3 regions of the Ensifer sp. Root558 genome follow, and region 1 is predicted to be linked to each of the others. Evidence: riboswitches for the same ligand, from Rfam matches in the RefSeq annotation. Region 1 holds a riboswitch; each other region holds the start of a gene.
The links. Region 1 has a riboswitch for cobalamin ahead of ASD63_RS22615 (aromatic ring-hydroxylating dioxygenase subunit alpha). Riboswitches for the same ligand answer to the same signal wherever they lie in the genome.
Positions count from the first base shown of each region.

Region 2: linked by a shared signal. The riboswitch ahead of ASD63_RS00150 (CbtB-domain containing protein) and the one ahead of ASD63_RS22615 (aromatic ring-hydroxylating dioxygenase subunit alpha) in region 1 are both predicted to bind cobalamin.
Region 3: linked by a shared signal. The riboswitch ahead of bluB (5,6-dimethylbenzimidazole synthase) and the one ahead of ASD63_RS22615 (aromatic ring-hydroxylating dioxygenase subunit alpha) in region 1 are both predicted to bind cobalamin.

Region 1 is NZ_LMGC01000023.1:570,107-575,635, reverse strand. Features, by position in the region: gene ASD63_RS22630 (FAD-binding oxidoreductase) at 1-252, opposite strand, end outside; gene ASD63_RS22625 (L-threonylcarbamoyladenylate synthase) at 397-1,371, opposite strand; gene ASD63_RS22620 (DUF6656 family protein) at 1,449-2,048, opposite strand; cobalamin riboswitch at 2,366-2,567, shown strand; gene ASD63_RS22615 (aromatic ring-hydroxylating dioxygenase subunit alpha) at 2,671-3,915, shown strand; gene ASD63_RS22610 (hybrid-cluster NAD(P)-dependent oxidoreductase) at 3,917-5,011, shown strand; partial or broken gene ASD63_RS22605 (GH25 family lysozyme) at 5,260-5,529, opposite strand, start outside.
Region 2 is NZ_LMGC01000001.1:19,717-25,245, forward strand. Features, by position in the region: gene ASD63_RS00130 (DUF1194 domain-containing protein) at 1-602, opposite strand, end outside; gene ASD63_RS00135 (glucoamylase family protein) at 750-2,096, shown strand; gene ASD63_RS00140 ((2Fe-2S)-binding protein) at 2,117-2,965, shown strand; gene ASD63_RS00145 (CbtA family protein) at 3,004-3,801, opposite strand; gene ASD63_RS00150 (CbtB-domain containing protein) at 3,999-4,175, opposite strand; cobalamin riboswitch at 4,216-4,478, opposite strand; gene ASD63_RS00155 (TetR/AcrR family transcriptional regulator) at 4,477-5,169, opposite strand; gene ASD63_RS00160 (NAD(P)H-binding protein) at 5,274-5,529, shown strand, end outside.
Region 3 is NZ_LMGC01000001.1:758,501-764,029, forward strand. Features, by position in the region: gene ASD63_RS03770 (LacI family DNA-binding transcriptional regulator) at 1-645, opposite strand, end outside; gene ASD63_RS03775 (phytanoyl-CoA dioxygenase family protein) at 749-1,942, shown strand; gene ASD63_RS03780 (SDR family oxidoreductase) at 2,031-2,843, shown strand; cobalamin riboswitch at 2,941-3,153, shown strand; gene bluB (5,6-dimethylbenzimidazole synthase) at 3,198-3,893, shown strand; gene ASD63_RS03790 (DUF2865 domain-containing protein) at 3,906-4,976, opposite strand; gene ASD63_RS03795 (acyl-homoserine-lactone synthase) at 5,141-5,529, opposite strand, start outside.

The sequences.
Region 1 (5,529 bases):
GATCTGCCCGGCGACATGGCCGGTGTTGCCGCCCTGCGGCACGATCGCCGTGCGGGTGGCGCTCGCGAGCTTCATGATGCGCGAGACCTCGTCGACGTTGGCCGGACGCAGGACCATCGGCGTCGTGCCGCGGTAAAGTCCGCGCGATTCGACGAGATAGCGCGCCTTGTCGGCTTCGTCCGTCAGCACGTTGGTGTTGCCGACGATCTCGGCGAAGGAAGCGATGAGTTCGGGAGAGGGAAGGGTGGTCATGGGCCTCACTTCGCATTGCGCCTGCGCGCGCTATCGGATCGGTCGATCTGAGGATCTGGTCCTCGGTTCCTGGTCGGCGGCGATCATAACCGCAATTGGTGCCGTTCGATGAGGGTGGGTGCGGAGAAGATGCCGCACACTATCTTACCCTCGTGGTGCCGCCGCCCGTTGTAACCGGTCGATGATGGCTTCCCCCAACCCGTCCGAAGGGATCGGCCCGAAGGCGATGGTCTCTGCGCCGCTGGCATCCGCCCGCTTCATATAGTCGAAGAGATTGGCGGCGGCTTCGCGCAGATTGCCAGTCGGGCTGAGATCGAGAACGACGGCCGCCTGCTCTTCGCCGGCGATCCGATTGCCGCCGAAACGGATCAAGGCTTCGCCGGCATGCACCTCGGCGGCATCGAGCCGGACGGCAGCGCCGGGCGCGTAGTGCGAGGCGAGCATGCCCGGCGCCTCGATCGTCGCTCCCGCCGTCTCCGGCCGGGTCACCGGACGACCAAGCAGGCGTTCGATCTCGGCGGCATCGAGGCCACCCGGCCGAAGCAACCGGATCTCGTCGCCGTCGACCTTGATGATCGTCGACTCAAGGCCGATTTGGGCCTGGCCGGCGTCGAGGATCAGCTTCAGTTTGTCGCCGAGATCGGCTTCCACATGGACCGCACTGGTCGGGCTGATTTTGCCCGACGTATTGGCACTGGGCGCGGCCAGTGGTCGCCCGAAGTGAGCGATTACCCGGCGCGAGAAACCGTCGGGCATGCGGATGCCGAGCGTGTCGAGGCCGGCGGACGCCAGCGCATGAACCGTGCTGTCGGCGCGCTGCCGAAGGATCAGCGTCAGCGGGCCGGGCCAGAAGGCTTCGGCCAGCTGCCTCGAAATCGGATCGAAATGCACATGGGCTTCGGCCATCGCCATGTCGGAAACATGCGAGATCAGCGGATTGAAGCGCGGGCGCCCCTTCATCTCGTAGATGCGACTGATCGCATCGGGATTGGTAGCGTCGGCGGCAAGGCCGTAGACGGTCTCGGTCGGAATGGCGACCGGCTCSCCTTCGCCAAGAACGGCGCAGGCGCGCGCGATCGCGCGGTCCGGTTCTCTATCCGTGTCGATGATCTCAGCCATGCCGTTTCCTTTCCGACGCTTCCTTAACGGACGCACCGGAAAAACAGAACGATTTTCTTTGAAGGAACCGGTTCGGCTCAGAGGCTGCGAATGATGCGACGCAACGCGTCATCCTTGGCGCCAAGCATCAGTACGTTTTTCAGCGCGACCTTGGGATCATCCGTGCGAAACAGCAGCCCGTTGTCACGAAAGTTGCGGTTGATGACCATTTGCCCGGCTTGGGCGCCCGGTTCGATGGCGACGGCGAAGTACATGCGTGAATAGCCGGGCTGGATACTCTCGAAAAAATGCGTCTCGTCGCCCAGGTTGCAGAAGAAGTTGGCGAAGTAGAAGGACCAGGTGATGTCCTTGGAGGGAGTAACCGGCGTACGCGCCGCCGTCACGTGACAGTAGCCGAGATGCGGCCGGCCGACGAGCGTGCGGTGGAAGATCATCTTCGGGAACTGGATCGAGTTGTGGAACCCGTTGATCCGCTTATGGGTCGTGTCGCCGGCGGTGCTGAGCTTCTTGCCCGTCCTGTCTGCGACTTCCTCATAGCTCAAATACCGGCGTTCGCTCGGCAACCATTGCCTGCGGTTGATCCGGCCCGTACGCAGGAATTCGGTATGAACCGCCACCTTCGGCGGGATTGTCGGCAGCTTCTCGGCTGTCGCGTCGTAGTATCTCAACTTTGCCATGATCGTCAGCGCGCCATCTGCCTGCCTGCAGGACCTCTCTCGTCCGCCGGCTAGGCTAGCGGCTCATGGTTAATGAATGATTTCGTCCTGGCTGCATCATTAGCGTTCTCTATCTGACGCGATGTCGCAAACGGGCGAAGCCCTCCCGCATCTGCGCCGACCGCGCCGCAAAAGTCGGCAATTGCCCAAGATGTGATCTATCTATATGTTTGCAATGTAAAAATTCTAAGACGGTGGCCTTTTGTGGCGGTTTTTTCCGTGTCGTCATTCTGGAATTGGATGTCGCTATCGGGCAGCTGCCAAGGTGACTTCCGCGATTACATATCCTTACTCAAGGTGCCGTCTTCGAAGGGAAGATGGAGAATTGGGAAGCCGGTCAAATCCCGGCGCTGCCCCCGCAACGGTGGTGGAGCGAAAGCCTCGGCAAAGGCCACTGGACGGTTCGTCCGGGAAGGCGCCGGGCAGGTCCGAAAGGACGGCTCCTGAGCCCGGAAACCAGCCTTGACGGACATAACCGTAACGGGTTGCGGCGGGCAGCCGGATCGGAGCCTCAAACGCATGGGCGTGCGCCCGTGCGGGTTCCTGTCCTGCCTCTCCGAAACATGGCGCATGAGGACAGGACATGGACACCAGAAACGATATGCTTCGAAAGCTGAAGGGCAGGCAGGACGGCTACAGCCTCGACCGGGCCTTTTACATCGATCCCGACTACTACAGGCAGGATCTGGAAAACATCTGGTACAAGGATTGGCTGTTTATCGGCCATGACTGCGAGATCCCGCGGGCCGGCAATTACTTCACCGTCCAGGTCGGCGACTACCCCGTTGTCATCACCCGCGACCGCCAGGGCGCCATCCGGGCTCTGCACAATTCCTGCCGCCACCGCGGCTCGCGCGTCTGCACGCAGGCGAAAGGCTCGTCGGCAAAGCTTGTCTGTCCCTATCACCAGTGGACCTACGAACTCGACGGCTCGCTGCTCTTTGCCCGGCAGATGGGAGAGGATTTCGACAAGGCCGCCCACAGTCTGAAGCCGATCCATTGCGAAACGGTCGGCGGCTACATCTTCATCAACCTGTCGGAAAAGCCGATGGATTTCACGGCGTTCCGCGACATGGCCTTGCCGTATCTCGCGCCGCATCGGCTCGGCGAAACCAAGGTCGCGTTCGAAAGCACCATCATCGAGAAGGGCAACTGGAAGCTCGTCTGGGAAAACAACCGCGAATGCTACCATTGCGCCGCCAATCATCCGGAACTCTGCCGCACCTATCCTGAGGCGCCGACGGCGACCGGGGTGCAGGGCGCCAAGGATGATCCTGTGATCGCCGAACATTGGGCGAAGTGCGAGGCCGAGGGCCTGCCGAGCGAATTTAAGATGTCGCCGACCGGTCAGTTCCGCGCCGCCCGCATGCCGCTTGTCGACAATGCCGAAAGCTACACCATGTCGGGCGCCCGCGCCGTCAGGCGGGCCCTGTCCGCCGACGTCTCCCAGAGCCAGATCGGCACGCTCTTGATGTTCCACTATCCCACCACCTGGAACCATGTGCTCGCCGACCACGCCATCACCTTCCGGGTGCTGCCGCTCGGGCCCGAACTGACGCAGGTGACGACGAAGTGGCTCGTCAACAAGGATGCGGTCGAAGGCGTCGACTACAATCTAGATGAACTGACGCATGTCTGGACCGAGACCAACGACCAGGACCGTCAGATCGTCGAGGAAAATGCCTTCGGCATCCGCTCACCGGCCTATGAGCCCGGTCCCTATTCGCCCGAGCACGAGGGTGGCGTGATGCAGTTCGTCGAGTGGTACTGCAAGTTCATGGAGCAGCGCCTTGCCGGCGACGCGGCTCCGCTTTCAAGGGTCGCCTGACATGCAGATGGCCTCTTCGTTTCACCATTTCGACGCGCTCCACGTCTGGATCGACCGGCAGCAGATGCTCGAATGCACATCGGCGGTTGTCGAGACCGCCGATGTCATGACCTTCACCTTCCGGGCCGAAAAGCCCGCCTGGTTTCGCTATCTGCCCGGGCAATTCGTGACCCTCGAACTGCCCGTCGCCGACGAGCCAGTGATGCGCACCTACACCCTGTCGTCGACGCCCTCGCGGCCGCTGTCGATCGCCGTGACCGTCAAGGCGCAGTCAGACAGCATCGGCACCCGCTGGATGTTCGAGCACCTGAAGCCCGGAATGAAACTCCGCGCCTTTGGCCCGCTCGGCGATTTCAGCTTCGTCCGCCATCCCGGCGACAAGTACCTGTTTATCTCGGCCGGCTCCGGCATCACGCCGATGATGTCGATGACGCGCTGGATGGCGGACTGCGTGCCGGAGACGGATGTGACCTTCATCTCCTGCGCGCGTCGGCCGGAGGACCTGCTGTTCCGTTCGGAGCTGGAGGTTCTGGCGACGCAGATGTCCGGGCTGAACCTCGGCTTCATCGTCGAGGGACATGAGGCACGCCACGGCTGGCACGGGCTTCGCGGCCGCATTGATGGCGCCAAGCTGCCGCTGCTTGCGCCCGATTTCATGGACCGCACCGTTTTCTGCTGCGGCCCCGAACCGTTCATGCGCGGCGTGCGCGAGATGCTGAAATCGGCCGGTTTCGACATGGGCCGCTACCACGAGGAGAGCTTCCAGCCGGCCGCCGCACCTGCGGCGGAAGAGATTGCCGTGCGCGCCGGCGCCGGTGACGAGGGCGAGGTCCAGGCCGCCAAGATCGCCTTCACCATGAGCGGCAAGGAGATCGAGGCCAAGCCCGGCCAGACGATCCTGCAGGCGGCGCGCGCCAACGGCGTGCGCATCGGCGCTGCCTGCGAAGGCGGCATCTGCGGCACCTGCCGGGTGATGAAGGTCTCAGGCGAGGTGGATATGAGCCACAATGGCGGCATTCTCGACGACGAGATCGATGAGGGCTACATCCTCGCCTGCTGCTCGCGACCGCTCGGAGACGTCCAGATCGAAGCTTGAAGGCTTTAATGATGTCGCGCAAAAGTGTGCAGCGGTTTTGCGACAAAGACATGCATAACAACAAGCGCTTAAAGCCTGTCGCGTGAATGCTTTTCACGCGACAGGCTTTAGGGCGCGTTGCAGGGGATCGGATTGGCGGAAATGCTTGCCGGGGCGTCGGTGCCGGCCCCCGTCTTGGAGCAGGCGCCCTGGGCGGCATCATTGCCGGCGATCGCCACCTGCAGGGCACGTTCCTGGCGGGCGAAATCGATCGAGCCGGTCACCAGCATGTCGACACCGCTGCCGGCGCCGCTCGTAGCGTCAGCGCGGCTCACGAGCAGCGGCTCGCTAAACATCGCAGTCGCCCTTGCGATCGCCTGCATGCCCGTTCCCCGCTCGGCTTGGGCGACGAGCATCAGCGGCAGTGGCTTTTCCGGCAGCAAGGCGCCCTGTGCCCAGATCGCTTTCAGCGCCGGCGGCGACATTGCCGCCACATTCACGTCGATGTCGTCAAGCGTTCCCGGCACGCGGTAGGGGCA
Region 2 (5,529 bases), on a different contig from region 1:
GAGCCGGGGCCGCCGATGACACATTCGGCATAATATTGGTCAAGCGGGCCGGTCGAAACCGACGGGCGGATGAGGATGGCAAGCCCGTTGATGGTGATGCCGCGCGTGATCGCGATCTCGCGGGCTGGAAGCACCGGCGGGCCGATGTTGTTCGGCCCGTCGCCGGAGATGTCGATGACCCTTCGCACGCCGCTGAACGCGTTGGAATCGATCAGCGCCGTGCCATAGGTGATGGCGTTGGAGATGGAGGTGCCGCGGCGTGTGCCGACCGGCCGCGCTTCGATCAGCTTGGCGAAGGCGTCGGCGTCGGCGGCATTGTCGATGACCTTCCAGGCGACAACGGAGGACTCGTTCACCGTTCCGGCCCATTCGAAATAGCCGATGGCGATCTTGCCCAGCTGGCCGCTTTCGACCGCATCAAGGAAGTCGCGATGCCGGAGTGCCTCGACATAGCCGGCCCTCTGGATGCGGGCCTCGTCGAGATCCATCGAGCCGGACATGTCGACCGCCAGGATCAGTTCGACGTCGACATTCGTCGCCTCGGCGGTCGATGGGCTCGGGCCACCACTCAATGAAAGGAGTAACGCCAACACGCTCAACATCGCTTCAACCAGTCATTGCGCGCGGTCAGATTAGAAGACTGTAACACAAGATTGGATTTCGGCGACCGTTTGGGTGTAGTTGGCCTTCACTAAAGAGTGATTTTGCCGGGTCCTGCATGAGGCCGGATGTCGGACAGGAAAGGCGAAATGCCGCAGCGTACGGAAAATACTGAGCGATTTCAGATCGATCGATTGCAGCAGGCGGCGTTCGGGTATTTCCTCGAACATTCGGATCCGGTCACCGGACTGATCGCCGACACCGCGTTGCCGGGCGCGCCGGCGAGCATCGCTGCGACCGGCTTCGGCCTTTCCTGCTATCCGATCGGCGTCGAGCGCGGCTGGCTCTCGCGCAGCGATGCCGCGCGGCGGGTGGTGACGACCCTGCGCTTCCTTGTCCAAAGCCCGCAGTCCCGCCACCGGCAGGCGACCGGCTATCGCGGCTTCTACCATCACTTCCTCGACATGCGGACCGGCGAGCGCACCTGGCAGAGCGAGCTTTCGACCGTCGATACGGCGCTGCTGATCGCCGGCTGCCTGACCGCCTCTGCATATTTTTCCGGTAGGGATGCGGACGAATGCGAGATCCGCGCGCTTGCCGATCGGCTCTATGCGCGGGTGGACTGGCGCTGGGCGCTCAATCGGGCCGACACGCTGACGATGGGCTGGCGGCCGCCGGGGCGGTTCTTGAAGCATCGCTGGCGGGGTTACAGCGAAGCGCTGCTGCTCTATGTGCTGGCACTCGGCGCGCCCGACCATTCGATCGAACCGGAGCACTATGCGGCCTTTGCCGAGGGCCATGACTGGATTCCCGTCGACGGCCGGCCGCATCTGCATGCGGCGCCACTCTTCATCCATCTCTTTCCGCAGGCCTGGCTCGATCTGCGCGGGCTTTCCGACCGGACGATGCGGGAGCGGGGGACGGATTATTTCGAGAATACCCGACGCGCCATCGCCTTGCAGCGGGACCATGCGCGCTCCAATCCCGGCGGTTTCGCCGGATATGGCGAGGACCTGTGGGGCCTGAGCGCCTGCCATGCGCCGCGCGGCCGGCTGCGGCTTGCGGATGGGCGCCAGCAGCGGCTTTTCGGCTATGTGAACCGCGGCGCACCCTACGGCCTTGATGACGGCACGCTCGTGCCCTGGGCGCCGCTCGCCTGCCTGCCGTTCGAGCCGGACGCGGCGCGGGCCTCCCTCGTGCATATGGCAGACAGTTATCCGGGACTTTTGAGCGAAGGGCGCTTTCCCGGCGGCTTTAACCCGAGCCTGGCCGCCGGCGCAGGCCCGGAGGGCTGGATCGATGCGCGTGTCGTCGGTCTTGACCAGGGCATCGTTGTCATGATGATCGAGAACTGGCAAAGCGGCCTTAGCTGGGCGCTGATGCGCAGCATGCCGGCGATCCGTCTCGGCCTTGAGCGGGCGGGCTTCGACGGTGGCTGGCTGCAGGAGGGGGAAGGCGCGTGTGGTAATCCGCCCGCATCCCGCGCCAGAGGATGAGAATGGACGACGGAGACGGCATGCGCTTGAACGACCACCGGCCGACAGCGGAGACCGCGGCGTTTGCGCCGCAGGCGCTGGCCGTCGCCGACCATCTGCGTGCCCAGTTTCCCGAGGCTGCCGTCTCGCTCGGGCCGGCGGCCAGTGATTTCAGCGCGCCGGGCGACTTCTGGGCTGCGGGCAGCGCTGGCCTTGAGGCGGGGCTCGCCTATCAGGATTTCTTCGGGGTCGGCATGACCGACCGGATCCGGGCGGCGCATCTGATCGCCTTCTATAGCCGCCAGCTGAGCGTGGTCCTTGGCGCGTTCCATCTCGGCGCCGGGTTGCAGGCGGAGGTGGCCGGCATTCGTTTCGAGGATTGGACGCGGCTTCACCGTGGCGTCGAAGTCGCGGGCAAGCGCTATCATTTTCGCCTGCATCCGCCGGCGACGGAGCGCCAGGGTGGCGAAGGCGTCAGCGCATTCGAACCGGGCTTCATCGCCCATCTGGCACCCGTCGTTGCGGTTCTGAAAGCGCGAGCAGGGCTGTCGAGCGGGGCGCAATGGCGGCTCGCGGCTGATGCCCTGGCCGGCGCGTTCCTGGAAATCGGCCGCGCGATCGGCGACGAGGCGCGCGGCATGGCCGAGGCGCTGGCGATCGTCAAACGACCGGGTTCGCGGCTCTACTCAGAGGAGCTCTGCTACGAGCAGATCGCGGCTCTCGATCCGGCAAGCGGCGCTCAGCTGTCGCGCCAGTATCGGATCCGTTGCGGCTGCTGTCTCTACTTCAAGACGGAAGGGGGCAGTTTCTGCGACACCTGCGTGCTGCTGGAGCCGGAAGATCGCCGCGCGCGGCTGGCGGCGCATCTCATGCAAAACGGCGGGACCTGAACCCCGCCGTCGCTTTGCTGACGATCTGTGATCAGTGATCACTGTGCCTTGACGAAGCGCTCGTTGATGAAGCCGGAGACGACGCCGAGCACGATCCAGAAGGCAAGCGTGGTGGCGAGTGCGGCAACCGCAAACTCGGCGCCGAGCACGGCCGGAACGTTGCTGGTGATATCGAGCGGCTGCGGCGCGCCGTAGACATGGGGTGCTGCGATCGCCACCAGGCCTGCGACCTTGGAGACGATCTCCTCGCGCAGGACGACGAGATAGAGGCCGACGGCGGAGAGCGCCACGGTCACCAGCCACCAGGTCTGGCGGTCGCCGAGTTCGGCTGCCGGAAAGCCCGGCAGTTCCGGCGGCAGACCGATCGCCGGCAGCATGTGCACGGCAAGCCAGCCGCAGGCGCCCCACAGCGCGCCGTTCCTGAGCGTGATCGGGTAGCCGATCACCAGGCTGACGCCGGCGAGCAGCAGGCCGAAGCCGGAACCTGTGACGAGGTTCGCCATCAGCGTGCCGGAGAAGCGGCTCATGCCGAACATGATGCCGCCTTCCTCATGCTCGCCCTCATGGGCATAGGCCGGGGTGATCGGCGACAAAGCGTCGAGGAAAGCGCCGAACGGCGACACGGCTTTGAGCGACGAATGCTGGTCGTGGTTTTCTGCGGCCGGCTGTGCCGCACCCGGCTGGGCGGCGGGCTGTTCGGTGGCGGCCGGTGCCTCGCCTTCGAATTCTTCTGCATGCAGGATCAGCGGTGTGACGCGCAGTTCCTGGGCGCCGGTCATGAAGACACCGGCAATCAATCCAGCCACGATCGCGGCCAGAAGCGTTCTGACAATCATCTTGAAATCCCTCGATAACGACAAAAGCCACGCCCTGTGGCGTGGTCCTTGAGCCTTCCCATTTTCCCAATGCTGCGGATGGCCTTCGCGCGCCGGAAAAACCGGGATGCACGCAGGCCTCCATCCGGCTCAGGCCGGATGCGTTCAGGTCCGCAGATTGTTCGATGCGGAACGTTGTTCACGTTCCGGCGCATCGGTCAGTGGCAGGGGAAGCCGTAGGAGTGGCGAGTGTCGTGCGCCGTGTCGTGCAGCACTGCCGAGTTGGCAAGGCCGGCGCCAAAGACGAGGAATGCGCCGATGAAGAGCGCGATGACGCCAGCGGTCAGACGATCGCTGAGGGAGAGCGGGGTGCTCGAAATGGTAGACGTAGCCATGACAACCTCCGTGATGGCATCGGGAAATTCCCGGTTGGGCCCTATGCCCGTATCGAGTGGCAGGTTTCCTGGCTCACGGCGTTGGGCTCGATGCCCTCGATCTGCCTCGCCTTCCCAGCTCGGCCGCCCTCTCGCGGTCTTGCCAGTGGCTTCTTCCGGATCGCTCCGGAACGGTGGATCGACGTCGCTCTACAGTCGCGGGGTCGGCCGTGATTTGAATGCCCAGCTTGGGTCCATCCGTCACATTCCCGTTTACTCCCGAAACACGTTCGCGTCCCGGGAACCAATCGATCCCAGATGATTAGGATTGTGTCATGGAGTTGTCAATTGAGTGCGCGCCGCCGCGCGGTCCATCCGCGACAAAATCCTTGATGGTCATGCGTTTGTAGGCTTCGACGATCTGGTCACCCTCGGCCCGGTCGACCGAGACTGCAAGTCGCATGGTGCAGTCGCCGAGATGCATGATCAGGAAGGCGGCGCTGTCGATCTCTTCGCGCGGCGTCTCCGGCACAAGGCAGGCCCAGACATCGGCAAGCAGCTTTCCGCCGGCGCGGCTTTGCGCAAGATCGATCTCGCGCAGTGCCTTGTCGGCCTGCATCGCCGACCAGATGTCGCGCATGACCGGCTCGGCGAGGAACATGTCGTAGTAGATGTCGAACAGCAGCGAGAAGGCGTCGCGCAGTTCGGCTATCGACGTGACCTTTGCCAGTTCGGCCGCGATGCACTCGTTGCAGACCGCATTGTAGCGCTCGGCCAGCGTGCGCACGATTGCCGCCTTGTCGGGGAAGTACTGATAAAGCGAGCCGATCGAGATCCCCGCCTTTTCAGCGACTTCGCTCATGCGCATGGCGTCGCTGCCCTTCTCCTGGATGAGCGCCGTCGCGCAGGCAAGGATCTGCTCGACGCGCTCGCGGCTGCGCTTCTGGCTCGGCGTCCGGCGCAGCGCAGGCTCGTCGTCGGCGGGAAGCGTGGCGGGACTTGCATCTGGAATCATGAGTAATGCTCACATTTTGACTTGACTCCTAAAATACGAGGATTTATCACATTTGCAAATGTGAGAGATGCTCATGTTTGTTGGTGGAACCTCAGGAGGAAGCGATGTCTCAGAAAGTCACACTGGTTTTGGGCGGTACCGGCAAGACGGGGCGGCGGGTGGCCGATCGCCTTCGGGAGCGGGGCGTAGCGGTCCGCATCGGCGCCCGTTCGGCGTCGCCTTCCTTCGATTGGACGGATGAGGCGACCTGGACGCCCGCCCTTGAAAATGTCGATCGCATCTATGTCTGCTACCAGCCCGATCTGGCGGTGCCGGGCGCCGTCGACGTCATCGCCAAGTTCTCGAGCCTTGCCGTTCGCA
Region 3 (5,529 bases), on a different contig from region 1:
ATAGCGCTCGCGCAACACCCGGCGAAAGCCGATCTCGCGTTCCTCCTCACCACGAAAGCGGCCGCTCGAAAGGGTCACCAGCACAGTTGCCGGCGCGCCGGAAAAGCGCTCCCCGAGGAGGTAGGCGGCCGTTTCGCCCGCCGCCCGGTTGTCGGCGCCGGCATAGGCCGTCCGCTGGGAATGGGGCAGGTCGGTTACCAGCGTCACGACGGGCGTACCGCCCATCTCGAAACGGGCGACTGCGGCGACGATCTCGGGCACGTCCGGCGCCTTCAACACCAGGCCGTCGGTCCCGCGCAGCCGGATTCGGTCGAGCAGTTGCACGATCTCCTGCGGGCGCATCGTCTCGGCGAAGTGGAACCGGCAGCGAAAGACGGTGGGCGCGAAGGTCATCGCCTCGCTCTCGAAGGCGCGACGCACCGCATCGGTGAAGCGCTGTGGCGACTCCATGACGATATCGATCGCAAACTTGCGCCCCTGGATGTCGAGGCCGGCCTGCTGCTTCTCCAATTCCTCGATGGCTGCGCGAACCCGGGCCTCCGTCTGGCGGCGCACGCCCGGCCGCTCGTTGAGCACGCGATCGACGGTCGCGGTGCTGAGCCCGGCCTGAAAGGCGATGTCCTTGACCAGAAACGGATGGGCCATCGCCTTGCTCTCCTGATGGATTTTTGATGGATTCTTGCTCTATATCATGTTTTGCCGCCGCCTATAGTCGTGTTCATCAGGATGTTCCAGAGGAGGAAACGCGATGAAGACCGACAACAAAGCGCGCCAGCGAATCGACCGCGTCTGGCTCACCGAAGAGGCATGCGATCTCGAAGCGTTCCGGGCGGAAGTCGAACGCCAAACCAGTCTGTCCGACTACCCCCATGCTTCCGGCTGCGAAAAGAATATCCTGATATATGACAGCGCCGCGCTGATTGCGGCGTGCGGCGATGCCGAGGCGCGGCGTTCTGTTCTGGCGGAGATCTGCGAGGTACTGGCGACCGGGCCTGGCGTGGCGGTCTTCAAGCGCGCCTTTGCCGATACGACAGCAATCGACGTCGCAAGCGGGGTCTTTGACGCCATCATCGAAGAGCAACATCGAAGCAACAGCGGCGGCGGCGATCACTTCGCCAAACCCGGTGCCAATGACCGCATCTGGAACTCGCTGGAAAAGCACTGCCTGAACGCGCCGGAGAATTTCGCCTCCTATTACGGCAATGCCGTCATAGCGCTCGTCAGCGAGGCTTGGCTCGGGCCGAACTACCAGATGACGGCGCAGGTCAATCGCGTCAATCCTGGCGGTGCGGCGCAATCGGCGCACCGGGATTATCACCTCGGCTTCCAGACCGCGGCCGTGATCGAGCAGTATCCGGCGCATGTGCACAGGCTTTCACCGGTGCTGACGCTGCAGGGGGCGGTTGCCCATCGCGACATGCCGCTCGAAAGCGGACCGACGCTGTTCTTGCCCTATAGCCAAACCTATGTGCCGGGCTATCTGGCGCTCAACCGGCCGGAATTCCGCGCCTATTTCGACGCACACCATGTGCAGCTTCCGCTCGAAAAGGGCGACGTTGTCTTCTTCAACCCGGCGCTCTTCCATGCCGCCGGCACCAACCGCTCCCGGGATATCCGCCGCGTGGCCAACCTGCTGCAGGTGTCTTCGGCCTTCGGTCGCGCAATGGAAACCGTTGACCGACTGACCATGAGCGCGACGCTCTATCCGGCCTTGCGGGCCTTGCTGGCGGGCGGGACGCTGACGCAGGCGGAAGCGGCCAACGCGATCTCCTCCTGTGCCGAGGGCTATTCGTTCCCCACCAATCTCGACCGGGATCCGCCACTCGGCGGGTTGGCGCCGAAGACGCAGGCGCAGTTGATGCGCGAGGCTCTCACTGCGGGGACGGGCGAACAAGAGTTTCTCTCGGTGCTGGAGGCGCAGGCGAAGCGCAAGCTGAGCTGACGAGCGAGTTACAATTTGACAGGCTCCCGGTGTGTTTCAGCCGGGAGCCGCAGCCGTTTCAAACGATCATTTCCAAGGGAGGAATTCGATGAGTGGACAATTGCAAGGCAAGATCGCCATCGTCACCGGTGGTACGCAGGGACTGGGCGCGACGATTGCTGGCCTTTTCGCCGAGCGCGGCGCTGAAGGCATCGTCATCTGCGGCCGCAACGCCGCCAAGGGGCGGGCGAAGGCCGAGCAGATCGGCAAGGCAAGCGGCGCGAAAGTCGTCTATGTCGAGGCCGATCTTGAAAAAGTAGAGGACGCCCGCAAGGTGGTCGCCGCTTGCGACGCGGAATTCGGCCGGGTCGATGCGCTGGTCAACGCCGCAGCTATCACCGACCGTGGCACGATCCTCGACACCACGCCCGAACTCTTCGACCGCATGTTCGCGATCAATGTGCGCGCGCCGTTCTTCCTGATGCAGGAGGCGGTGAAGATCATGCGGCGGGAGAAGACCGAGGGCACGATCGTCAACATCGGCTCGATGTCGGCGATGGCCGGCCAGCCGTTCATTGCCGCCTATTGTTCGTCGAAAGGCGCCCTCGAAACGCTGACCAAAAACACGGCTTATGCGCTTCTTCGCAACCGCATTCGCGTCAACGGCCTGAATATCGGCTGGATGGCGTCCGAAGGCGAAGACCGCATCCAGCGCGAGTTTCATGGCGCGGCTGCCGATTGGCTTGAAAAGGCGGCGGCCGGCCAGCCTTTCGGTCGGCTCGTCGATCCGGCCGAAGTGGCGCGGGCCTGCGCCTATCTGTCGTCGGCCGAGTCCGGGCTGATGACCGGATCGGTGATTTGCTTCGATCAGTCGGTCTGGGGCGCCTATGACGGCTCGCCGCATCCGGTCGCTCCGCTTTGAGGCGGAGGCAAACGACTAAGCTCGACAGTAGCCGGCGGAAAGTGGCGCGCCATGTCTCGACCGGGTTGGCGCCGCTTGTCTTTCTCAAACGGCTGTGCACTTAGTGCCGTCGTCAGGTGCCCGCGAAAGCGGGAGAATCGGGAATCCGGTGTCATTCCGGAACGTGCCCAACGCTGTGACGGGGACGATCGCGTCTAAGAGAGCCTTGAATTGATTCAAGGTTTTGCCACTGGATCTTCAATCGATCTGGGAAGGCGAGGTGATCGGTTGAACCGAAGTCAGAAGACCGGCCTGGCGAGATAGACCGAACCCCGCGTGGACGGCGGGAGGTTTCGCATTGTTGGGGATCGAACGATGCTGACTGAACCGAAGGGCGGCCTTGCGGCTGCCGGCGCCTTTTCGTTGCCAGAGCGGGAGGCCGTCTACCGTGCCATCGAGACACGTCGCGACGTGCGCGATGAATTCCTGCCCGCGCCATTGCCGGAAGATCTGATCGGGCGCCTGCTGGCCGCTGCGCACAGCGCCCCGTCCGTGGGCTTCATGCAGCCGTGGAACTTCGTGCTGGTGCGGGCGGAAGAAACGCGTGAGCGCGTCTGGCATGCGTTTCGCCGCGCCAATGACGAGGCCGCGCTGATGTTCGAGGCGGAACAACAGGCCAAGTACCGTGCGCTGAAGCTGGAAGGCATCCGCAAGGCGCCGCTCAGCATCTGTGTCACCTGCGACCGCACGCGCGGCGGTGCCGTCGTACTCGGGCGCACCCACAATCCGCAGATGGACGTCTATTCCACCGTCTGCGCCGTGCAAAACCTCTGGCTTGCTGCGCGGGCCGAAGGGGTGGGCGTCGGCTGGGTGAGCATTTTCCACGAGGCCGAGATCAAGGCGATTCTCGGCATCCCAGATCATATCGAGATCGTTGCCTGGCTCTGCCTCGGCTATGTCGATCGCCTCTATCAGCAGCCGGAACTCGCTGTGAAGGGCTGGCGCCAGCGCCTGCCGCTCGACGAGCTGGTTTTCGAAGACGGATGGGGACGCAGCAAGGAGAAGGCGTAAGGCCTCGTCCGATCAATTCTGGACCGGCTGATAGGCCGGTCCCTTCGGATGCTTGAGGTCGATGGCGGTTTCTTCCTGCGGCAGGTAGGTCGGGCCGACGACGCGAACCTTGTTCTTCGACGGATCATAAGGCCGCTCTTCGGCCGGCGCCTTGGCGGTATTGCTCGCCGCTTCCGGCTTCTTGGTCTCGATGACGATGATCGACGACTGGTCGTCACCGATCTTCGTTCCGTTTGCCTTCGGTGTGGTCGAGGCGGTCTGCGGTATCTGGCAGCCGCACTGGCCGGGTTTTCCGACAGCGCGGGTGCGATAGGCAAAGGCGTTGGGCATTTCGGTATAGGGACGGCCGGTCACGGCCGAGACCATCTTGTCGCTCTCTTCCGTGTTGAGGTCGTGAAAATAGAGCTCGGTCTCAGCCCCCGGACAGCGCGCCCGACAGGCCTGCTCGTCGCGCGGGAAATCGGCCGGCGTCGCATCTGAAGAAACCGGGAAAAAGGCGCCGTCGCAGGTACGCACGCACATGGTTCTGAGCGTGCCGCTATAGTAGCGCTCCTGCGGTGCGTAGCCGTCTTCGCCTCGGCCGAGCATCGGGCCGTAGGCGTCTTCCGGCGGCAGGTCGGCAACGATGTTGCGGTGGCTTTCCGGCACGTCCGGTTCCACGCTTGCGAACTCCTCGCGGTCACCATAGCAACCGTTGATCTCCAGCGCGGCGAGGATGCGGCGCCGGCTGTCGTCGCTGCCGCCGGCGACGATCTGCTCGCGCTCGGACTTCAGCATGCGCAGATTGTCTTCCATCTCGGCGATCAGGCTGTTGAGGCCGTAGCAGGTGTCGGGGTCGCCGCCGTCGAAGCCAATGGCGTTGCCGCCACCGCAACCCGCGCGGCGGCGGTCGTTCTTTGCCCGCCGCAGCTCGATATTCTGCCGCGAGATCGCGCTTGCGTAGTCGCGCGCATCGGCATTGCTGGCGACGTAGTCAGGCAGTTGCGCGAGCCGCGCGTTCAGTCGGTCGCAGGCCGTCGATGCCAGTGACGGACCGGCACCGATCAGAACCAGAGGCACAAGGGCCGCAGCGACGTGTTTCATGCGCGTGAACACGGGCGAAAGTCTCTTCCTGTTGCCAGGTCGGCGCCGACCTTCTGCGGGTGGCTGCCAGCGGCATTCCTGTTTCGCCTCCATCATAGAGCTTGTCGGTGATCGTGCAACGACAAGCGACGGTTTGCGTTAACAGCGCAGATCGACTGACGCGCTTAGGCGGCGCGGGCGGTTTCCAGCGACATCGGACGTTCGAGCACGGTACCTTCGATGGCAGCGACCGCCTTCATCCGCGTGAGCAGATCCGGCGTTACTTCCCAGGCGACGGCAACCGCGAAAACGGAGCCGATGCGATGCGGTTCGGCGATACGCTCGCCCGGGCATCCCATGCGCCGGAACATGCGCTCCAGGAACACATCCGTCACCGTGACGATGTGGCTGATGCCGGAAGCAAGGCCCAGCTCGCCGACGCCGCACATCAGTTCGGCGGCCGCGACCGTCACCTGGTTCGAGGCGCGGTCCTGCGAGATCTCGGGCTCGATGCAGAAGCGGCTGGATTCCCAGACCGAAGCGCTGCGGATTTCCGGATTATCGCCAAGCAGGA